One region of the Dasania marina DSM 21967 genome, then DNA from elsewhere that is predicted to be linked to it. Evidence: predicted binding sites of a transcription regulator. Region 1 holds the regulator's gene; each other region holds the start of a gene.

Region 1 (4,897 bases):
GTCAACCAGCTGCTCAGATAATAATTCAATTATCTCGCCGGCTTCGACCAAAAAGTCCTGCAATATTTCGTCGTCTTCACCGAACATCCAATACTCCTAAAAGCCTAGGCTTGATAGCAGGTCATCAACATCATCTTGCCCCGACACCACATCATCACGCGTATCTGCATGAATTTGTGGCCCTTCGGCACCAGAGTCTAAGCCTTGTTTTTTTTTGTTGGGCTTAGCGGCAGGGTCTTTAACTATGCCGGTTAACTCTTCGATTTGACCTGCTACACGCATTAATTCAACTAAGCGATCTTCAACATCTTGTACCAGCGCTATCACCTTGGTGATGACCTGGCCGGTTAAATCTTGAAAATCCTGCGCCAATAAAATTTCATTGAACTTTTGGCCGAGTAAGGCATTGCCATCGATAGACTGCACTAAAAAGCCGTCTATACGTTCGGACAATAACTTAAACTCATCCACATCCATTTCGCGGCGCAATAAGCGCCCCCAGTCGGCTTGCAGCTGTTTGGCCGCTACACCTTGGGCTGTGGCGATGGGTATGCCTTCTTCAACCATGTCCATGGTCTTATCGGCAGAAGTTTGAGTAAGATTAATAACATAATCTAAACGATCTTTGGCGTTGGCCATTTGCGACTCATTATTCGCCGCATCACCGCCCGCTTTGCCGGGGTCAAGGTCAAAGTTGACTATCGCATCGTGTAAACCACGGGTTAGTTTACCCACCTCTTTGTAGAGGGTGTTATCACGCAACTCATTGAGATCTTGGATGACGTTATTGGCAGCAACATAATCGCGCTCTTCCAAGCTACTCATGAGAATGCCGGCTCGCTCTTTCAGCGACTCCCATACATCATCACTAGTGCCGGCCTTAGCCTGAGCAGAGTTATTGTTATCGTCCATGTAAAGCTATGCCTATCCCGAAGGGATCTGAGGGTGACTAACCGACGCGTTCAAAAATCTTTTCGATTTTTTCTTTTAGCACCGCTGCGGTAAAAGGCTTCACAACATAACCATTCACGCCGGCCTGTGCGGCCTCGACGATTTGGTCACGCTTAGCCTCTGCTGTCACCATCAAAATAGGCATGTCTTTTAAACGTGCATCTGCACGCACGGCCTTGAGTAGTTCTATACCGGTCATGCCAGGCATGTTCCAGTCAGTAACTAAAAAGTCAAAACTGCCATTTTGTAACATGGGCAAGGCTGTCTGACCATCATCAGCTTCTGATGTATTGGTAAAGCCCAGATCACGCAACAAGTTTTTAATGATACGCCTCATTGTTGAAAAATCGTCAACAACCAGAATCTTCATATCTTTATTCAAAGCCACCTCCAAACATATCATTACCCGCTTTGCGTTCGGTAAAATTATAATGTATCCAGTCTAGCCCCTGATTAGGGCGTAGCCAGTTTTTCTAACAAAAACAACGAATTAATCCTATTAAACCACAATACGTCAAGCTATGTATTAGCAACTGCCGTGGTTTGTTGCCTTAATAGGTATCTCGCTGCCAAGCCGACATACGGGTACGTAAACGCATCGCAGCCTGGCTGTGTATTTGGCTGACTCTGGACTCACTAACGCCCAGCACCAAACCAATTTCTTTGAGATTAAGTTCTTCATCGTAATACAATGACAGCACCATACGCTCACGCTCAGGTAACTGCGCTATACATGCCGCTAGACTTTCCCTTAGCGCTTGGCTTTCTATGCCATCTAGTGGATTTTCTGCATCACTAGGCAACTGCTCCTCGGGTTTGTCGTCACCGCTAACCAGCTCATCATAACTAAATAATTTGCTGGATGCAGAGTCTCTTGTAATTTTATAGTAATTTTCTAGGGGAATATTAAGCTCGTCGGCTACTTCTTGATCACTGGCATCTCTACCTGTGCGGTTTTCAACCGCTCGCATACCCTCGGATACCATCCTGGCATTACGATGCACTGAGCGCGGCGCCCAATCACCACGTCTAACATCATCTATCATTGAGCCACGTATACGTATGCCGGCGTAGGTTTCAAAGCTAGCACCTTTAGTGGTGTCGTAATTACGCGAGGCTTCCAGCAGGCCGACTAAACCCGCCTGAATTAAATCGTCTACCTGCACACTGGCGGGCATGCGGGCGAGCATATGGTGGGCAATACGTTTCACCAGCGGCGCGTGTCTCTCTACCACTTCATCTTGCGAAATACTTTCAACGTCGCTATACATCGATAATCTACTCGCTACAACCATTGGTTATTTCTCACCGCTACGATTCTGCCGAACCGTGTACTAGGCGCTCTACAAAAAACTCTAGGTGGCCGCGAGGGGTTGATGGCAAGGGCCATAAATCCACTTTTTCGGCCAACTGTTTAAACGCTATACCGGCTTTACTGCGAGGGGCAATATCCACTACCGCCCGCTGCCTTTGTACCGCTTTACGCACGGTTTCATCAAAGGGAATCTGACCTACATATTGCAGCGATACATCTAAAAAGCGTTCGGCCACGTGGGTAAGCTTATTAAATAAATTACGGCCCTCTTGGGCGGTGCGCGTCATATTGGCAACCACTCTAAAACGATCCACGCCATACTCACGATTTAGTAATTTAATCAGTGCGTAGGCATCGGTAATGGATGAAGGCTCGTCACAAACCACTACCAGTATTTCTTGTGAGGCGCGTACGAAGCTCACTACCGAATCAGAAATGCCGGCGGCGGTATCTATCACTAACACATCTATTTGGTGGCTAATTTCACTAAAGGCATGAATTAAGCCGGCATGTTCCATAGTGCCCAACATGGTCATTTTTTGGGTGCCGGAAGAAGCGGGAATAATACGTATACCACCCGGGCCAGTGAGCATTATATCGATTAAGGAACACTCCCCCGCCAACACATCTTCTAAGTTGCGCTTGGGGGTTAAACCCAATAGCACATCGATGTTGGCCAAACCCAAATCAGCATCCAATAGCGCAACGCGGCGCCCCATATTCGCCAAACTGACACTGAGGTTTATAGAGACATTGGATTTACCCACCCCGCCTTTACCCCCGGTTACTGCAATCACTTGTACTGGATGCGAACTACTCATGCTAGCGCTGACTCCTCGCTGCTATTATTTGAATGGCAATATTGCTTGGCATTCTACACTAACTATTCTGAATACCTAGCGATACACCGGGTATCACTAGGCTATTACGCTTATTCGGTTTAACTGATTAAGGCCTGTAACTCGACACTCATATCATCATCATCAACCTGCTGGTCTTTGGCCAACGCTATAGCCTCCCTAACAATAGTAGTCGACTCGGCAATGGCAATATCCTCGGGGATATTTTGGCCGTGGGTGCTATAGGCTACCGGTAGATTTTTTTCTACCGCCAAGCTAATACACTCCCCTAAGCTGGCGGTTTCATCCAGCTTGGTCAATATGCAGGCGGTTAAATTATCGGTTTTGTAATGATGATAAGCCGCTCGCAATACCTGCGGCTGACTGGTGGTAGGCAGCACCAGTATGGTTTTAACTTTAGCAGCCAATTCATTAATCGCCTGCGCCTGCTTAATTAAGCGTTGATCTTGATGGGTAAGCCCGGCGGTATCCACCAACACCCACTGCTTATGACGCAAGCCGTGCAGCACTCTGTCCAAGGGGTTATTTTTATCCACCACTTTTACCGGCACATTTAAAATGCGGCCCAGCGTGCGCAGCTGTTCATGGGCGGCAATACGGAAAGTGTCGGTAGTCACTAGGGCTAGGCTGTCAGCGCCATGTGCCATCACATGCCTGGCCGCTAACTTGCCTATCGTGGTGGTTTTACCGGCGCCGGTAGGCCCGACAAACACAAACACGCCCTGCTGGTTAATTAAATCTTCACCTACCACCGGTAATTGGTGGCTTAAGCGCCGCATTAATTGCATCCACACCGGTTTCTGGGCACTTAAAGCTGTAGGCCCTTCTAGTGACTGCCCATCTAGCAATTGATTAGCCACCTTAGCGGCTAGACCCATGCGCTTTAAACGTCGCCATAGGCCAGCCTTTTCAGGCTCGCTACTCGCAAACTGGCCCCAGGCCATAGAGGAGAGTTGCTGCTCTAATAACTGACGCATGGATTGTAGCTCTGAGCGCATTTGCAATACTTGCGGATCTTCGGTGTTGGCTGGCTGCTGCGACTTCGTGTACTCCTGCACCGCTGCCGCAACGGCCTCTTGTATGGCCTGTTTGTTTTGTTCAGCCTGCTGCGTTTGGCTGGCTGCAGAGATGGCTGTAGGGCTGTCTGCATTAGCAGCAGGGCTTAACTCTGGCGTAAAGCCCTGCTGCTGCATGGCTTCAACAAATTGATGCTGCTCATTCTTACCCAGTGTTGCTGCCAGTGCCGACGCCCGTTGGCGCGCCTGGTTTTGCATTCTGTCCACTTCTCTTTCTAGCTTGCTGGTCTGCTTTTTCTGTACTTTTTTGGTGGCTGCATGTGGCTGCATATCGGAGGGGTAAACACCGTTATCTTCAATTTCAGGCCGGTCTATGGCCGTCATTAATTCAACGCCTTCGGCGACCCGCTTATTCGACAGAATAACCGCATCGGGGCCCACTTCTTCCCTGACCATTTTTAAGGCCTGGCTCATGCTGGGAGCTACGAATCGTTTTAATTGCATCACGGTACCTACTTATTTAGTCAGCTTGCTGCTTATCAACCTATCGTGCCTCACCCTATGGTGCTTTCAATAGTGACCTGCTTGTCATCAGGTATCTCTGCGTAAGACAACACCTGCATATCGGCGGCGCTATAGCGTATAAACTTCGCCATCACCGCTCGCAGTGGTGCAGAAACCAGTAACACCGATGGCTTACCTGCCATTTCTTGTTGCTGCGCTGATTCCTGAAGAGCCTGTTGCAAGCGCTCCGC
Region 2 (4,897 bases), on a different contig from region 1:
CATGCGCGACTCTATAGCGGCGCCGGGGCCGGTGCCGCGCGGATAGCGTATGGCGGCGGGGCCTTTATGTTGGTATCCGGTGTATAACAACTGCCGGGTTTCGTTTTCGTCAGAAGGCGTCATGACCAGCATATGCGGGATACAGCGTAAAAAGCTGATATCAAAACTGCCGGCGTGGGTGGGGCCGTCTTCACCCACTAGGCCTGCTCTATCGATGGCAAAGGTAACATCCAGCTCTTGCAGGGCAACATCGTGTATTAATTGATCGTAGGCTCTTTGCAAAAAGGTGGAGTAAATTGCCACTACTGGTTTTAATCCATCACAGGCCATGCCGGCGGCTAAGGTCACAGCGTGCTGTTCGGCAATGGCGACATCGTGAAAGCGCTGCGGATATTGCTGGGCAAAATCGATCATACCTGAGCCATCGCACATGGCGGGGGTGATACCGATTAATTGCTGGTCGCTGGCGGCCATGTCACATAGCCACTGGCCAAACACCTCTTGGTATTTAGGCTTTTTAACGGCGTCGCTGCTGCTGGCTTTGGCTTCTATTTTATTAATAGCGTGATAGCCCACTGGGTCTTTCTCGGCGGGGCCAAAGCCCTTACCTTTTTGGGTGATGATATGCAGCAGCTGTGGGCCTTTGAGGTCACGCATATTGCGCATGGTGCTAATCAGGTTGGGCAGATCGTGGCCGTCTATGGGCCCTATGTAGTTAAAGCCAAGCTCTTCAAATAAGGTGCCGGGGGCGACCATGCCCTTCATATGTTCTTCTATGCGCTGCGCTAAGTCCCAGGCGGGGGGAAGGCGCGACAGCACTTTTTTACTGCCTTCGCGCAGGCCTGTATAGGTTTTGCTGGCCCAAATTTTGGAGAAATAGGTGTTGAGGCCGCCGGTGTTATGGGAGATAGACATTTGATTGTCGTTGAGCACCACTAGCATATCGGCGTTGACATGGGCGGCATGAGCCAAGGCTTCAAAGGCCATGCCGGCGGTCATGGCACCATCGCCTATCACCGCGACGGTTTTGCGTTTGATGTCTTGATCGCGGGCGGCTATAGCCATGCCCAGCGCGGCGCTAATACTGGTGCTGGAATGGCCTACGCCAAAGGTGTCGTACTCGCTTTCGGCGCGTTTGGGAAAGCCAGCCAAACCGTGCTGCTGACGCATGCTGTGCATTTGCTCGCGGCGGCCGGTTAAAATTTTATGGGGATAGGTTTGGTGGCCTACATCCCAAACGATGCGATCGTCGGGAGTGTTGTAGAGGTAATGCAGGGCCACAGTTAGTTCCACCACACCCAGACCTGCGCCAAAGTGACCGCCGGTTTGGCCTACGGTGTAAAGCAGATAGGCGCGCAGCTCTTCTACCAGTTGTGGCAGTTGCTCTTCCTGCAGCTCACGCAGTTGTGCAGTTTGGTCGATGCCGTCCAGCAAGGGCGTAGCGGGGCGCGTCTGTGGTATTTCGTTAAACATGGTTTATCCCGTCGTAACCGACCTGTTTCGCTGCAGATCGGAGCGGCATTGTAGCGTAAAGAGGCCGCGATTACCTGTCCTATATGAGCGCTAACTCATTCTAAGGCTTAGTGTTTTCTCGTTATTATATAGGCCGATAAGGCGCGTAAAGGCTGGGCAGTGTCGCCAAATGCGGCCAGTGCCTGCAGTGCTTGCTGGTGCAGTTGTTGGGCCTTGTCTTTGGCGCCCACTAGTCCCAGTAATGCAGGGTAAGTGGGTTTGTTAAGCGCGAGGTCGGCCCCTTGCGGTTTGCCTAGCGTGATGGTGTCACTCTCTATATCCAGGATGTCGTCGGTGACTTGAAAGGCTAACCCTATGGCACTGGCGTAGGCGTCTAAGGCGCACCGTTGTTCGTCACTGGCACCGGCGATAATAGCGCCCATAGCCACCGCAGCGCGTATTAATGCGCCGGTTTTCAGTTGGTGCAAGGTTTGTAAATGCGGCAGGTCTATCCGTTGGTTGACCGAAGCTAGGTCTATGGCCTGGCCGCCTACCATGCCCAGCGGCCCAGCGGCCTGGCTTAGCGTTTGGATAAGGGCGACACGGATGTCGCTGCTGCTATTGAGGCTGGCCAATTGCTCAAAGGCCAGTGCTTGTAAGGCATCACCGGCGAGTATGGCGGTGGCCTCATCAAAGGCTATATGGCAGGTGGGTTGGCCGCGCCTGAGGTCGTCGTCATCCATGGCGGGCAGGTCGTCGTGCACTAACGAGTAGCTGTGTATCATTTCCACAGCGCTGGCGGCTTTGTCTAAATCCTGTGGCGAGCAGCCGGCGTTAATGGCTTGGGCCGTGGCGTATACCAGCATAGGGCGCACCCGTTTACCGCCATTAAACAGGCTGTAATGCATGGCATCATGTAGCCGCTGTAACAGCGGCGCTTGCGCGCTAGTGGCTAGCTGGGCATTGAGTTGGGTGGCTAGGGCCGCTTCTACTCGCTGCTGGCTGCTTTCTAAAAACCCCTGGAAGCTGTCACTCATTCGAGATCATCGTCGAAGTCGTGGGCGCTGAGTTCGTTGTTTTCTTCGATCAGTATTTGTACTTTTTGCTCGGCGTCGTTGAGTGCTGATTGGCAGTCGCGGGTGAGCTTAATGCCTTTCTCAAAGGACTTAAGAGACTCTTCCAGGCTGAGGTCACCGTGCTCCATGTCTTCAACCAGCTCTTCCAATTGGTCTAGAGTTTTTTCGAAATTGATGGTTTTTTTGGCTTTCGCCATGGTGAACTCCCCGTGGGTGTAGCTGTTTTATGATAGTTGTAGCTTGTGATTATAAAGCTTGCTTAGTCATAGAGGTATCCCTAAGCGTCGAAACCATAAAAATTAAAGATTGGCTTGATTGAGCCGCTATTCTGTAGAGGTTTTATAGATATTAATTGATCAATATCGTTTGATAATGACATCTTTTAGGGCGTAGTGGTTTATCTCTCGCTATACTCGGGGGATAATCAGGGCCGGCTGATAGCTGTTAGAAAATACAGGGTTTTATACAGCTATATGCCGTCTAACTATAGGCGGCAATAGTGTCCGTAATAATCGAACAATAATGGAGAGTAGAGAGTGGATTTAGCAACTCTTATAGGGATGGCAGGTGCCATGGTGATTATAATCACTGCGATGGCATTGAGTGGCGGCGTCTTGATGTTTGTCGATATCCCATCGGTGCTGATTGTTATTGTCGGCAGTATTTTTGTAGTGATGTCTAAATTTGGCCTGTCGACGTTTTTAGGTGCAGGTAAAGTCGCGGCTAAAGCCTTTATGTTTAAATCCTCTGACCCTGCCGAATTGATCGATGAGATAGTCGAGTTGGCCGATGTGGCGCGTAAGGGTGGTTTACTCTCTCTGGAAGGTAAAGAGGTGAGCAATGACTTTTTACAGGACGGTATACAGTTATTAGTGGACGGCCACGACCCCGAAGTGGTTAAAGACTTACTGGGCAAAGATATGAATAAAACGGTAGAGCGTCATGAAATAGGCTCCACCATATTCTCTGCCTTGGGTGATGTTGCCCCCGCCATGGGTATGATAGGTACGCTAGTGGGCCTAGTAGCGATGCTGTCTAATATGGATGACCCCAAGTCCATAGGTCCGGCGATGGCGGTAGCGTTATTAACCACACTCTATGGTGCAATGTTGGCGAATATGGTGGCAATTCCCATTTCCGATAAATTAAACCTGCGCCGTGGCGAAGAGAGCATGATTAAGAGTTTGGTTATCGATGCTTTATTAGCTATACAGGGCGGCCAAAACCCTAGAGTAATCGATTCCATGTTGCGCAATTATTTACCTTCGTCTAAGCGCGGTAGCGCTGACGATGAATAAATAAGGCGCCGGTCAAATATGAGTGATGAGCAGGATTGCCCCAAGTGCCCGCCCCCCGGTGCCCCCGGGTGGATGGGTACTTTTGCGGATTTAATGTCGCTATTAATGTGTTTCTTCGTATTACTGCTGTCTTTTGCCGAAATGGATGCGATGAAGTTCAAACGCTTGGCGGGATCTATGGCGCAAGCGTTTGGTGTGCAAACTAAATTAGATGTAAAAGACCCGCCCAAGGGTACCAGTGTTATTGCCCAGGAGTTTAGCCCCGGCCGACCCGAGCCCACCCCTATCAATGAAATATTTCAACATACCGATGATTTGACCGAGTTGTCGCTAGAGGTTGAGTGCGCGGAAGAGTACGAGGTAGAGGCGGGTAGTGATAGCAAGCAGGCCGGTGTGCAAATGCCAGTAGCGGTGGCTGAAAAAATTAAACAATTGATACAAGAAACCGAAAACGATGCGGTAGATTTAGCCAAGGCATTGAGCAAGCAAATTGCCGAGGGCGAAGTGGAGGTGGAAACCACTGGGCGTAAAATTGTGCTGCGCATACGTGAACACGGTTCCTTTATTTCCGGATCGGCGCGCTTGGCGGATGACTATATTCCACTATTACAAGAAGTGCGTAATGTCTTAGCCACTAAAAAAGGCACGATTACCGTGGAAGGTCATACCGACAACATTCCTATCCAGTCCTCACGTTTTCGCTCTAACTGGGAGTTATCGACTAGCCGGGCCGTGTCGGTAGCCCATGAATTATTTTCTGGTGGTATCTTAAAGCCTCAGCGTTTTCGCATATCCGGTTTTGGTGACGTGCACCCTGTTGATAGCAATGAGACCGCAGACGGTAGGGCTAAAAATCGCCGCGTAGAAATTGTGGTACAGCAAGGTATGGATCAAGATCTAAAAGAAGAGATACAAGTGCTAAAACACCAAGATAAAGAACTGTACGACTCCCTGCAGCTTGATGATGAGGTGTTATTTGATCTCAGGCCCGACGAAATTTTTTAGCTTAGTGATAGCAGTAATAATAGAGAATAATTATGAATGATGAACGTCGCCGCTATTTCCGCATAG
Region 3 (4,897 bases), on a different contig from region 1:
ACTGCCTGCTAAGCCTACTCCCCTGCATTAACGGCCTTAATTCTATCGGTAACCATGGTTGCTAATTGATCAGGGTTAAACTTGGCTAAAAAATTATCAGCCCCTACCTTTTTCACCATAGCCTGATTAAAAACACCACTGAGCGAGGTGTGCAGCACCACATGTAACTTAGCCAAACGGGCATCGGCTCGCACCTCTGAGGTGAGGGTATAGCCATCCATTTCCGGCATCTCTATATCTGAAATCATCACCATATATTTCTTAGAGACATCGATGCCCTCGTCAGCCAATGCCAACAGATGCTCATAGGCCTGGCGGCCATCATTCAGCACCGTTGTTTCTACGCCTATACTCTCTACACAGCGTTTAATTTGCTTACGGGCTATAGCCGAGTCATCGACAATTAATACGTGCTTGCTCGCAGCCTCCACGCCGATATCGTCATCGACTACCCCTGCGGAAATTTCTTCCACCATGGGCGAAACTTCAGACAGAATTTTTTCTACGTCTATGATTTCCACTAAACGACCATCGATATTGGTGACCGCCGTTAAATAATGCTCGCGCCCCGAGGCCTTGGGTGGTGGATGTATATCACCCCAGTTCATATTGATAATGCGCTCTACCCCGCGCACGAGAAAGCCCTGCGTCGCCGTATTATATTCAGTAATAATAACAAAGCAGCTCTCTATGTCGTCTAATTCGCCTTGGCCGGTAGCCAAACTCAAATCCATAATCGGGATAGTGCCTCCACGTATATGGGAGACGCCTCTCACCACCGGATTGCGCTGGGGGATCTTGGTCAGCTTAGGACACTGCAACACCTCTTTAACCTTAAACACATTAATACCGTATACCTGCGCACCATCTAGGCGAAACAACAGTAGCTCTAGGCGGTTTTGCCCGACTAGCTGGGTACGCTGATTGACTGTATCGAGTACACCTGCCATATTTTTCTCCAATAACGATTACGTTAGTCTCATCAAACCAACCGGCTTGGCCCGGTGCTAGTGAGAACATAGCACTCTAGCACCATTACCCCGCTCACGGCCATTAACGGCATACTACTTGCAGTATTTCTTGAACGAGCTATTGAGCGTCATTTTTTCGACTTCAATATGTCATCGGCAGCAAAGCAGCAATATTTAGCGCACTAACAGATAAAGCATAGGCTAAGTTAATGAAAGCACGTAGTATTTTAATAGCGATAAGCACCCTAATCTCGCTCAGCCCCGCGGTAGTGCAGGCCGATACCAGCGCGGCTGACATTAGCAGCAGCATAAAACTCTTTATGGATGACTACCGCAGTGAGCTACAGCAACGCTACCCCAATGCCAGCCGTATCAGCCATCAAATTAACGCCTTAGATTCACGCCTAAGCATGGCCGACTGCGCCCAAGCACTGGCAGTAGAGCGCCATGATAATAACACCGTAGGCCGCGTCAACCTCAAGGTTAGCTGCTCGCAGCCAGGACGCTGGTCATTGTATGTGCCTATTGAGATACAACTCTTTCACCCCGTCGTGGTCGCCGCAGGACCCATCAATAAAGACACCCAGTTCAGCCCTCAGCACCTAGACCTACGCGAAGTCGATTTAGGCGGCATACGGGGCAGTTATTATTTTCGTAAAAGTGATGTGGTGGGGATGGAAGCCAGCCGTGCACTTAAGCCTGGCGTAGTCATCTCCAGCAGCTATTTACAGGCCTCTTTGATGGTAGAAAGAGGCGACGCCGTGGTGCTCAGCGCCGAATCTGGCAGCTTAACCGTTAAGGCCCCCGCCATCGCCCTCAGCGATGGCCGCCAAGGGCAGCAAATACAGGTGCAAAACAGACAATCAAAACGCGTCATCGACGCCCGTGTCACCGGGCCTGGAGCCGTGCAGGCCAGTTTATAAACACCCTGCAGAAACCCGTAATAAAAAAGGTAAATATGTTAAAGTTCGCGGCATTACTGCCGATAAATACCATGAACGTTTTATATTTGCCTTAATTTGCCAATTAGGATTAGAGAAATGGTTAGAGATATCAGTGGCTTAGGAAGCCCAAACCGCAACGAGCTGCGTACTGATCGCAAGGACGAGAACGGCGCCAAAGCCGAGCAAAGCAAAAGCGCTGCGGTCGATAGCAATGCTAAAGCTCCCGTTAGCGGCGACCAAGTTAACTTAAGCAGCCAAGCGCAAACCCTTAAAAGCTTAGAGGGCAAGCTTGCAGACTTGCCTGAAGTGAACGAGGAACGCGTGGCCAGCATCAAAGCCGCCATAGAAAGCGGCGAATACCGTATAGACAACAACAAAATCGCTGAAAAATTACTCAGTTCAGATGCGCTCTTCGGCAAATAGCGCGCACTGAACCGCTCTTTGAGCACCCGCTCGCCTAGCGAGCAAAAGGCAAATATAAAACATTCAAAAGGTTTAATCCTATGGCAACTTCACCGCAGTTGTGGTCAGAGCTTCTAGCCACCTTCCACAAAGACCTACCCCTCACTACCCAGCTACATAAGCTGCTATTACAAGAGCGTAGCGCTCTAGAAAACCGCGACTACGACAATATTAAAACTCTGCTAGCTGACAAAAATAGCTTGGTCAAAAACCTTAAGCAGCATGCCCACACTCGCATGCACGCCCTACAGGCAGCAGGCCTAGCGGATGAAACCGCCACCCTCAATGCTGCCGAACAAGAGTCACCGATAGTAGCCAAGGCGTGGCGACAACTGGCCCAGCAATGGGATGAGTGCCAGCATTTAAATGCCGTTAACGAGCGCATACTGCAACGCACCCGCCTAGTGGTTAATCAAACGCTGGACTTATTACGCGGCGCCAACCAACAAAATCGCTTATATGACCCCAAGGGTATGGCCAATAACAACAGCTCTGGCCGCAGTATCACCAGTGCTTAAAAGCTGGCAGCTCTCGTAATAGTGGCAAATCTTCGGGCCTATCTATATCGGCCAAGGGGGCTAAACAGTGATAACGACTGTCTACCCCCTTTAAAGCACTACAGCTTTGCGCCAGCACCTGATCACTACCCCAGCTAATGCCGCTAAACAGCTGCGGCCACAGGCGTTTAAACCCCAACAGCACATAGCCACCATCCTCGGCAGGGCCAAACACCACATCGACTCCCTGCTGCAATCGCTGCAGAGCCTGCGCTATATAGGCAGCGTCAATAAAAGGGCAATCGGCTCCCAACAACAGCACCGCCTCGGCATCTACCAAGGCATGGACGGCAGCTCCGGCCATACGTTGACCCAAGTCACCCTTACCCTGTTCGACTATCTCCAAGCAATAGCGCTGCCGCAAACCCTGCCAGCATTCATGCTCACCGCTATAGCACAACTGCACCGGTGCCAACCGCGCCTGTTGTAGGGTTGTTAAGCAATGTCCCAGTAATTCTTTATGTAATTGTGCCGATTGCGCAGGGCTAAGCTGCGGCTGCATGCGGGTTTTCACCTGCCCCGCCACCGGTGCTTTCGCAAATACCAGAATTTTACAACGCGGATAGACGAACTCACCCATAGTAAAGCCGGTGTAATAACCGTGGGCTGAACTTTAAAAAATAGCCCAAGCGCAGCAACCACATTAACGCTATGGTTTTGATCACCCCCCGCTGTAACCAGCGACGGCTAGAGGTGAGCACCGGCTGAGGCACAATACTAGGGCGAGCACGGCGACGCAGCTGCTTACACAGCGCCACGTCTTCCATTAACGAAATAGCGGGATACCCACCCAGCTCAATAAATAGCTGACGCTGCACAAAAATAGATTGATCGCCGGTAGCCACCGACGTAAGCCCAGAGCGCAAATTTATTAATGCCTGCACCCAAGGCAGTAGGCTTTTACGGCTATTGAGCTGCACCTTAAAAAACCCCCAACTGGGCTGTGACTGTAATAGGTGCGCGACTGACAACGCAGGCGGTAACTGCGTATCAGCATGCAAAAACAACAGATACTCGCCTCGCGCTGCCGCTGCGCCAGCATTCATCTGCAAGGCGCGCCCCTTAGCACTTTGCAAGCTCACATCAGCCCAAGCTTGCGCAATGGCGGCACTCTCATCTTGGCTGCCGCCATCCACAATAATTAACTCACAGCCCTGCTGGCGCAGAGGCTGTAGCGCACGCAAGCTAGCTGGCAAGTGCGTCGCCTCATTGAATACCGGCATAATAATACTCAGCGCAGGCGCAAGCTCATTCATCCAAGGCGCCACCGCAGCTACTACCCTGCCCGGCCGTGCAGCCAAAACAGTGGTCGGCTATATATATCTCTTGACCGGCAAAATCCTGCCTCATTACCGACGATAAGTGCCTGCGCCCCTGTTCTACCGTTGCGCCCATAGGCAGTTCCAGCATCTGGTTAAAGTCACAATCATAAAGATAACCCTGCCAATCGATACTCAGCAGATTTTTACACATCACCGTCGCCAAATTACTGTCGCTGTAATTGGCCTTCAGCAAGTCCATATAGGTTTCAAACTGACCCTGCGCCAGCAGCACCGCACCAAAGCGACTAATGGGCATATTGGTGATGGTATACAGTTGGTTAAACACAATATTGTGGCGCTGTTTTAACTCTCTTTTGTAATCTGCCTGCAACGCTTGCTGGGGCGGTGGCAATACTGGGCCGGTGGGGTTGTAGACCAAATTTAACGGCAGCTTAGGGTTACTGCCGTAGCCCAGATGATTAAGCAGTTGCAATGCCTTGATGCTGTCGGCATAGACGCCTTTGCCGCGCTGTTTTTCGACATTCTCTGCGCTATAACAAGGTAAGGAGGCGGTGATCACCACTTCCTGCTCCGCTAAAAACTGGGCTAAGTCCTCTTGCCCAGGCTCAAACAATACCGTTAAGTTACTACGGTCTATCACCTCTACCCCTAAGGCGCGCGCCTCAGCGACCAGATAGCGG
Region 4 (4,897 bases), on a different contig from region 1:
GATACATCGCGCTTAATGGAAGATTCCAGTTGATTGCACGCCTTCCTAACATTCGACTCCAATTTATCTAATGATGTAAGCCTTTTACATTCAATATATATATTGTGCTTATCAATTTTTATTCCAGTGTCTGAGGTGGAATTAAAAATAGTCTCTACGCCATTATTCGGTCTATGAGAGCGTGCAGCAACTAATGCCTCAAAGATGAAATTTCGTGCTGTTGATGACTTCTCTGATTCTTCAACAGAATTAATTGGGCCATTTATTCCTTTTTGGAGCTTTTGCGCGATTGGGCCTAGTTCAACTGTAGAAACATTATGTAGTGCCCTATAAATATCAATAAAATCCATTATTTCAAACATCGAACTCACGAAATCAGGGAATATATCTTTAGCTTCTTGCTCTGACGCACTCTGATAGCCGGTACTCCAGCGACTAATAATATTTTCATAGTGCTTCGTTCTCCCTGATGAAAAACTTACCCCTAGATTCTGAATCCACGCCAGAGCCTGAAGGTATTCTTCATTAATATTACTATATGAATCAGTCTCGATAGTCATATGAAATTTAAGAGCCTAGCGCCTTTAGCAACGGAAAATTACGGAGCCGAAGGCGCAGTAAGTTTACCGATTGCCTAAATTTGTTACACGTTTACTCCAAGAATACATCGGAGTTAATGTTTATATAATGGATTAGGTACGACTCACCTTCCGTAGCCAGGGTAATTGTGAATTGGGCATCACCCGCCTCGAAATGACCTAACATTGAGAAATTAACAATATCGTATGCGCCTTCACGGACAGTCGCACCAGCTTTTGCCCCGAGAAACTGAGGCTCTTCAAATGATTTTAATGCTCCCAACTTTGAAAACAGCCTATATACTTTTTGACCCCTCTCGGTCTCAAACTCTTTCAGTGACTCAGGGGTAAGTAATGCTCTTAGTTGTTCAAAGTCCCAGCTTACTACTGCGGGCATATTTGTCTCTAAATATGGTTGAGCCACTTCTGTGTATTTAGAGGAATTAACCGCATACCAAGTGCCAATACATATAAATATAACTATTAGAACAAGAAAAAATGATCCGATTATCTTGAGAAACTTCTTAAACATGTAATTCCTTTTACGTGTAACAGCTTATTAAATGGAACTGATCCATTTATATCCATTCCTTGGTTTTAAATTATTTACCTGCCAGTATCCACGACTCTCTTTTAATATCAATGAGATAGAAGCGGTAATATTCACACTTTTGTAAAAAAGTGGATTCAATCCTTTGTTTTTGCCTATACCGTTAATAAACCATGGCCCGCTAGCTGTAGCCTTATAAAAAAAGGGCCAAGAATATTGGCCCTTTTTTACGTTTAGCGTTCTTCGCTATCGGCGGTGGCGGTTTCTTCCGCATCACTAGCTTGTGCCGCCAGCGCCAAGTCCCAGCCCCCCAACGTTTTCCAGCGGTTTACAATTAAGCAAAACAGCTCAGCGGTTTTTTCGGTGTCGTAAGCCGCAGAGTGGGCGGCGGTATTACAAAATTCCAGCCCTGCCGCTACACAGCTTTTGGCTAATACGGTTTGGCCAAAGGCCAGCCCCGAGAGGGTGGCGGTATCAAACACGGAGAAGGGGTGGAAGGGGTGGCGTTTAATTCCGCAGCGCTCGATAGCGGCCATCACAAAACCATGATCGAAGTGGGCGTTGTGGCCCACTAGCACGGCGCGGGTGCAGTCGTGGGATTTGACCTTGGCGCGTATCAGTTGCATCAGGTCGGGGAATACCATTTCTTCGGGCTCGGCTGCGCGCTCGGGGTCGTGGGGGTCTATGCCGGTAAACTCTAGAGCGGATTTCTCTAAGTTGGCGCCTTCAAAAGGGTCTACGTTAAAATCGTAGGTTTCATCGATGCAGAGTTCGCCGGCCTCGTTCATGGTGAGGGTGGTGGCGGCTATTTCTAGCAGGGCATCGGTGCGGCAGTTAAAGCCGCCGGTTTCGACATCGATAACAACGGGCAAGAAGCCGCGAAAGCGTTCTGCCAGTGGGTGTTTTTTGTTGTCTTCCACAAAATTTCCTAGGGTTGTTGGGCGCGTTTATTGAGTAACTTGTTAGGCGAGTTTGGGTTCAACTTGCCAGTGCAGGGTTTCGCCCGCACGTAGGGGGATGAGCGGCTGGCCGCCTAAATTGAACTGGGCGGGCACCTGCCAGGGCGTTTTGTTTAGCGTGATGGTATCGCTATTACGCGCCAGGCCATAAAAGTCGGGGCCAAAGTGGCTGGCGAAGGCTTCTAGCTTAGCTAGCGCCCCGGCTTGCTCAAAGGCCTCGGCATAAAGCTCTATTGCCGCGTAGGCAGTGTAGCATCCGGCGCAGCCACAGTTGCTTTCTTTATTGCCTAGGATGTGTGGGGCGGAGTCGGTGCCTAGAAAAAAGCGCGGGTTGCCGCTGGTGGCAGCTGCGATTAGCGCTTGCTGATGACTATTGCGCTTTAATATAGGCAGGCAGTAATAGTGGGGGCGTATGCCGCCTGCCAGCATGTGGTTGCGGTTATACAGTAGGTGGTGGGCGGTAATGGTGGCGGCGACATTGCCCTGGCTATTGCTAACAAATTCTACTGCGTCTTGGGTGGTGATGTGCTCTAACACGACCTTCAGTTGCGGGAAGTCGTCAACTAAGGGCTTGAGTATGCTGTCTATAAAGGCTTGTTCGCGGTCGAATATGTCTATGTGTTGGTCGGTGACTTCGCCGTGCACCAGTAGCAATACGCCTTGCTCTTGCATGGCTTGCAGTACCGGGTAGAGCTTTTTGATGTCGGTAACGCCGGAGTCGGAGTTGGTGGTGGCGCCCGCAGGGTAGAGCTTGCAGGCCACAATGCCGGCTAGTTTAGCGGCGCGTATATCGTCGGCGCTGGTGTTGTCGGTGAGGTATAGCACCATCAGCGGCTCAAACTGCCTGGGGCTATCGGCTTGGGCGGCATTAATACGGGCTTTGTAGTCGTCGGCTTGCTGGGCGTTCATTACCGGCGGTACTAGGTTGGGCATAATAATGGCGCGGCCAAAGTAGCGCGCCATGGCGGGGGCAGTGTCGGCTAGGGCATCGCCGTCGCGCAGGTGTACGTGCCAGTCATCGGGGCGGGTTATTTCTAGGGTGGTCATGGTGTGGGCCTTATTGCATCAATGCGCGAATGCTACCGGAATAGCGGCCTTGATTAAAGAAATGGCTAAGTTGGAGGTAAAGAAAACCGTATTTTGGTCGATATTAACCTTAATGGTGGGCCTGGCGTGTAGATTCAGGCCTATAAATAGCTAAGCTTATCGGGGTGAGTGAGTTGGAGATAGACCGTGTTGCTTAAGAAATACCTTTCGACATTGTTACCAGTGGCTGCGTTACTGCTAGTGGCCAGCAGCGCGGGCTGGGCGGTGAAGTACGCTGCGCCCATGAGTAGTGCCGAGTGGAATTTGGAGTTATCGCCCTTTGAATGCCGTATGTGGCAGCCTATACCCGTGTACGGTGATGCGGTGTTTCAGTATAGAGCCGGTGAAAAGCAAAAGTTCTTTTTAGCCCCTAGCCGCAAAGCGATGAAAACCGGCAAGGCCTTATTGGTATCCAGCCCGCCCGTGTGGGATGGAACCCGCCCCAGCCAGAAACTGGGTTATGTGCCGGTTAATGACAGTAATCGGCCAGTACTCTTACAATCCATCCAAGCCAATCAGTTATTGACCGAGTTGGAAAAGGGTATGACCCCGATGTTTACGCGTCAGGCCTGGTATAGCGATACCGAACGGGTGCATATAGGCCTGTCGTCGATTAATTTCCGCAAATCCTACCAAGAATATAGGCAGTGTTTGGCTGGCCTCTTACCGGTTAATTTCGATCAAATCGCCAAATCGCGGCTGCGTTTTGACACGGCTCGCTGGGAGTTGACCTCCGATTCTATTAAGCGTCTAGATACTATTGTGCACTATGTTAGGGCCGACCCTTCGGTGACGGGGTTTTATGTGGATGGCCATACCGATGATATGGGTAGGCGCTTAGCGAATTTGGATTTGTCGAAAAAACGTGCCGAGGCGGTGACCCGGTATTTGGTGACCCAGGGCATAGACGAAAGCTTAATCACCACCCGTTATCATGGCGAGCGCTATCCCATGGCTAGAAATAAAAATGCTAAATCCCGTGAGCTGAACCGTCGTGTAACCATACGGCTAGAGCGCAGTGCACTGTAACCGCCTAGCGTAGCAGGCTGTAAAAGCCCCTTGCTAGGCATGGCCTTTAGCGTCAATCCCCAGTAGAATACGCCCTCGCAAAACTTGCCCCAATTTACTCTTAGCCATGCGCAGTGAACACTGTGTCTGGCCCAAAAGGCGTGGAGATTGACATGTCAGATATTAAAAAAGTGGTGCTGGCCTACTCAGGCGGCTTAGATACATCGGTAATTGTTAGGTGGCTACAAGAGACTTACAACTGCGAAGTGGTGACCTTTACTGCCGATATAGGTCAAGGTGAAGAAGTAGAGCCCGCCCGCGCTAAAGCCAAGGCCATGGGTGTTAAAGAAATTTATATAGACGACCTGCGCGAAGAATTTGCCCGCGATTTCGTATTCCCCATGTTTAGAGCCAATGCTATATACGAAGGTGAGTACCTGTTAGGTACTTCTATAGCGCGCCCGCTAATCGCCAAGCGCCTAATTGAAATCGCCAACGAAACCGGCGCTACCGCCATCTCTCACGGCGCTACCGGTAAAGGTAACGACCAAGTGCGTTTTGAGTTGGGGGCCTATGCCCTTAAGCCTGGCATACATATTATTGCGCCTTGGCGCGAATGGGATTTAAGCTCGCGCGAAAGCTTGATGGCCTATTGTAAAGATCACGATATTCCCGTTGATTACGCCAACGCGAAAAAGAAATCACCTTACTCTATG

Evidence for each region. Region 1 encodes FliA, which starts transcription of late flagellar genes. Its sites were predicted from a motif close to TAAAGTTATNNNNNNNNCGGCCGATANCC; they were not measured.
Region 2: a site for FliA is predicted at 2,829-2,857, ahead of pomA (flagellar motor protein PomA). Genes of this name have one in related genera too.
Region 3: a site for FliA is predicted at 1,934-1,962, ahead of flgM (flagellar biosynthesis anti-sigma factor FlgM). Genes of this name have one in related genera too.
Region 4: a site for FliA is predicted at 3,212-3,240, ahead of B067_RS0109455 (flagellar protein MotY). Genes of this name have one in related genera too.

What each region holds. Positions count from the first base shown of each region.
Region 1 is NZ_KB891585.1:576,619-581,515, forward strand. Features, by position in the region: gene B067_RS0112275 (chemotaxis protein CheA) at 1-87, opposite strand, end outside; gene B067_RS0112280 (protein phosphatase CheZ) at 97-912, opposite strand; gene cheY (chemotaxis response regulator CheY) at 950-1,333, opposite strand; gene B067_RS0112290 (RNA polymerase sigma factor FliA) at 1,503-2,222, opposite strand; gene B067_RS0112295 (MinD/ParA family protein) at 2,263-3,087, opposite strand; gene flhF (flagellar biosynthesis GTPase FlhF) at 3,207-4,646, opposite strand; gene flhA (flagellar biosynthesis protein FlhA) at 4,697-4,897, opposite strand, start outside.
Region 2 is NZ_KB891577.1:30,085-34,981, forward strand. Features, by position in the region: gene dxs (1-deoxy-D-xylulose-5-phosphate synthase) at 1-1,473, opposite strand, end outside; gene B067_RS0108200 (polyprenyl synthetase family protein) at 1,581-2,489, opposite strand; gene B067_RS0108205 (exodeoxyribonuclease VII small subunit) at 2,486-2,725, opposite strand; gene pomA (flagellar motor protein PomA) at 3,065-3,826, shown strand; gene B067_RS0108215 (flagellar motor protein MotB) at 3,845-4,831, shown strand; gene B067_RS0108220 (PilZ domain-containing protein) at 4,864-4,897, shown strand, end outside.
Region 3 is NZ_KB891592.1:91,560-96,456, reverse strand. Features, by position in the region: gene B067_RS0119150 (chemotaxis protein CheV) at 15-950, opposite strand; gene flgA (flagellar basal body P-ring formation chaperone FlgA) at 1,181-1,894, shown strand; gene flgM (flagellar biosynthesis anti-sigma factor FlgM) at 2,012-2,338, shown strand; gene B067_RS0119135 (flagella synthesis protein FlgN) at 2,419-2,895, shown strand; gene B067_RS21045 (TIGR04282 family arsenosugar biosynthesis glycosyltransferase) at 2,882-3,514, opposite strand; gene B067_RS0119125 (TIGR04283 family arsenosugar biosynthesis glycosyltransferase) at 3,507-4,190, opposite strand; gene arsS (arsenosugar biosynthesis radical SAM (seleno)protein ArsS) at 4,183-4,897, opposite strand, start outside.
Region 4 is NZ_KB891581.1:17,457-22,353, reverse strand. Features, by position in the region: gene B067_RS0109480 (hypothetical protein) at 1-560, opposite strand, end outside; gene B067_RS0109475 (hypothetical protein) at 652-1,110, opposite strand; gene rnt (ribonuclease T) at 1,362-2,048, opposite strand; gene pyrC (dihydroorotase) at 2,091-3,134, opposite strand; gene B067_RS0109455 (flagellar protein MotY) at 3,321-4,202, shown strand; gene B067_RS0109450 (argininosuccinate synthase) at 4,355-4,897, shown strand, end outside.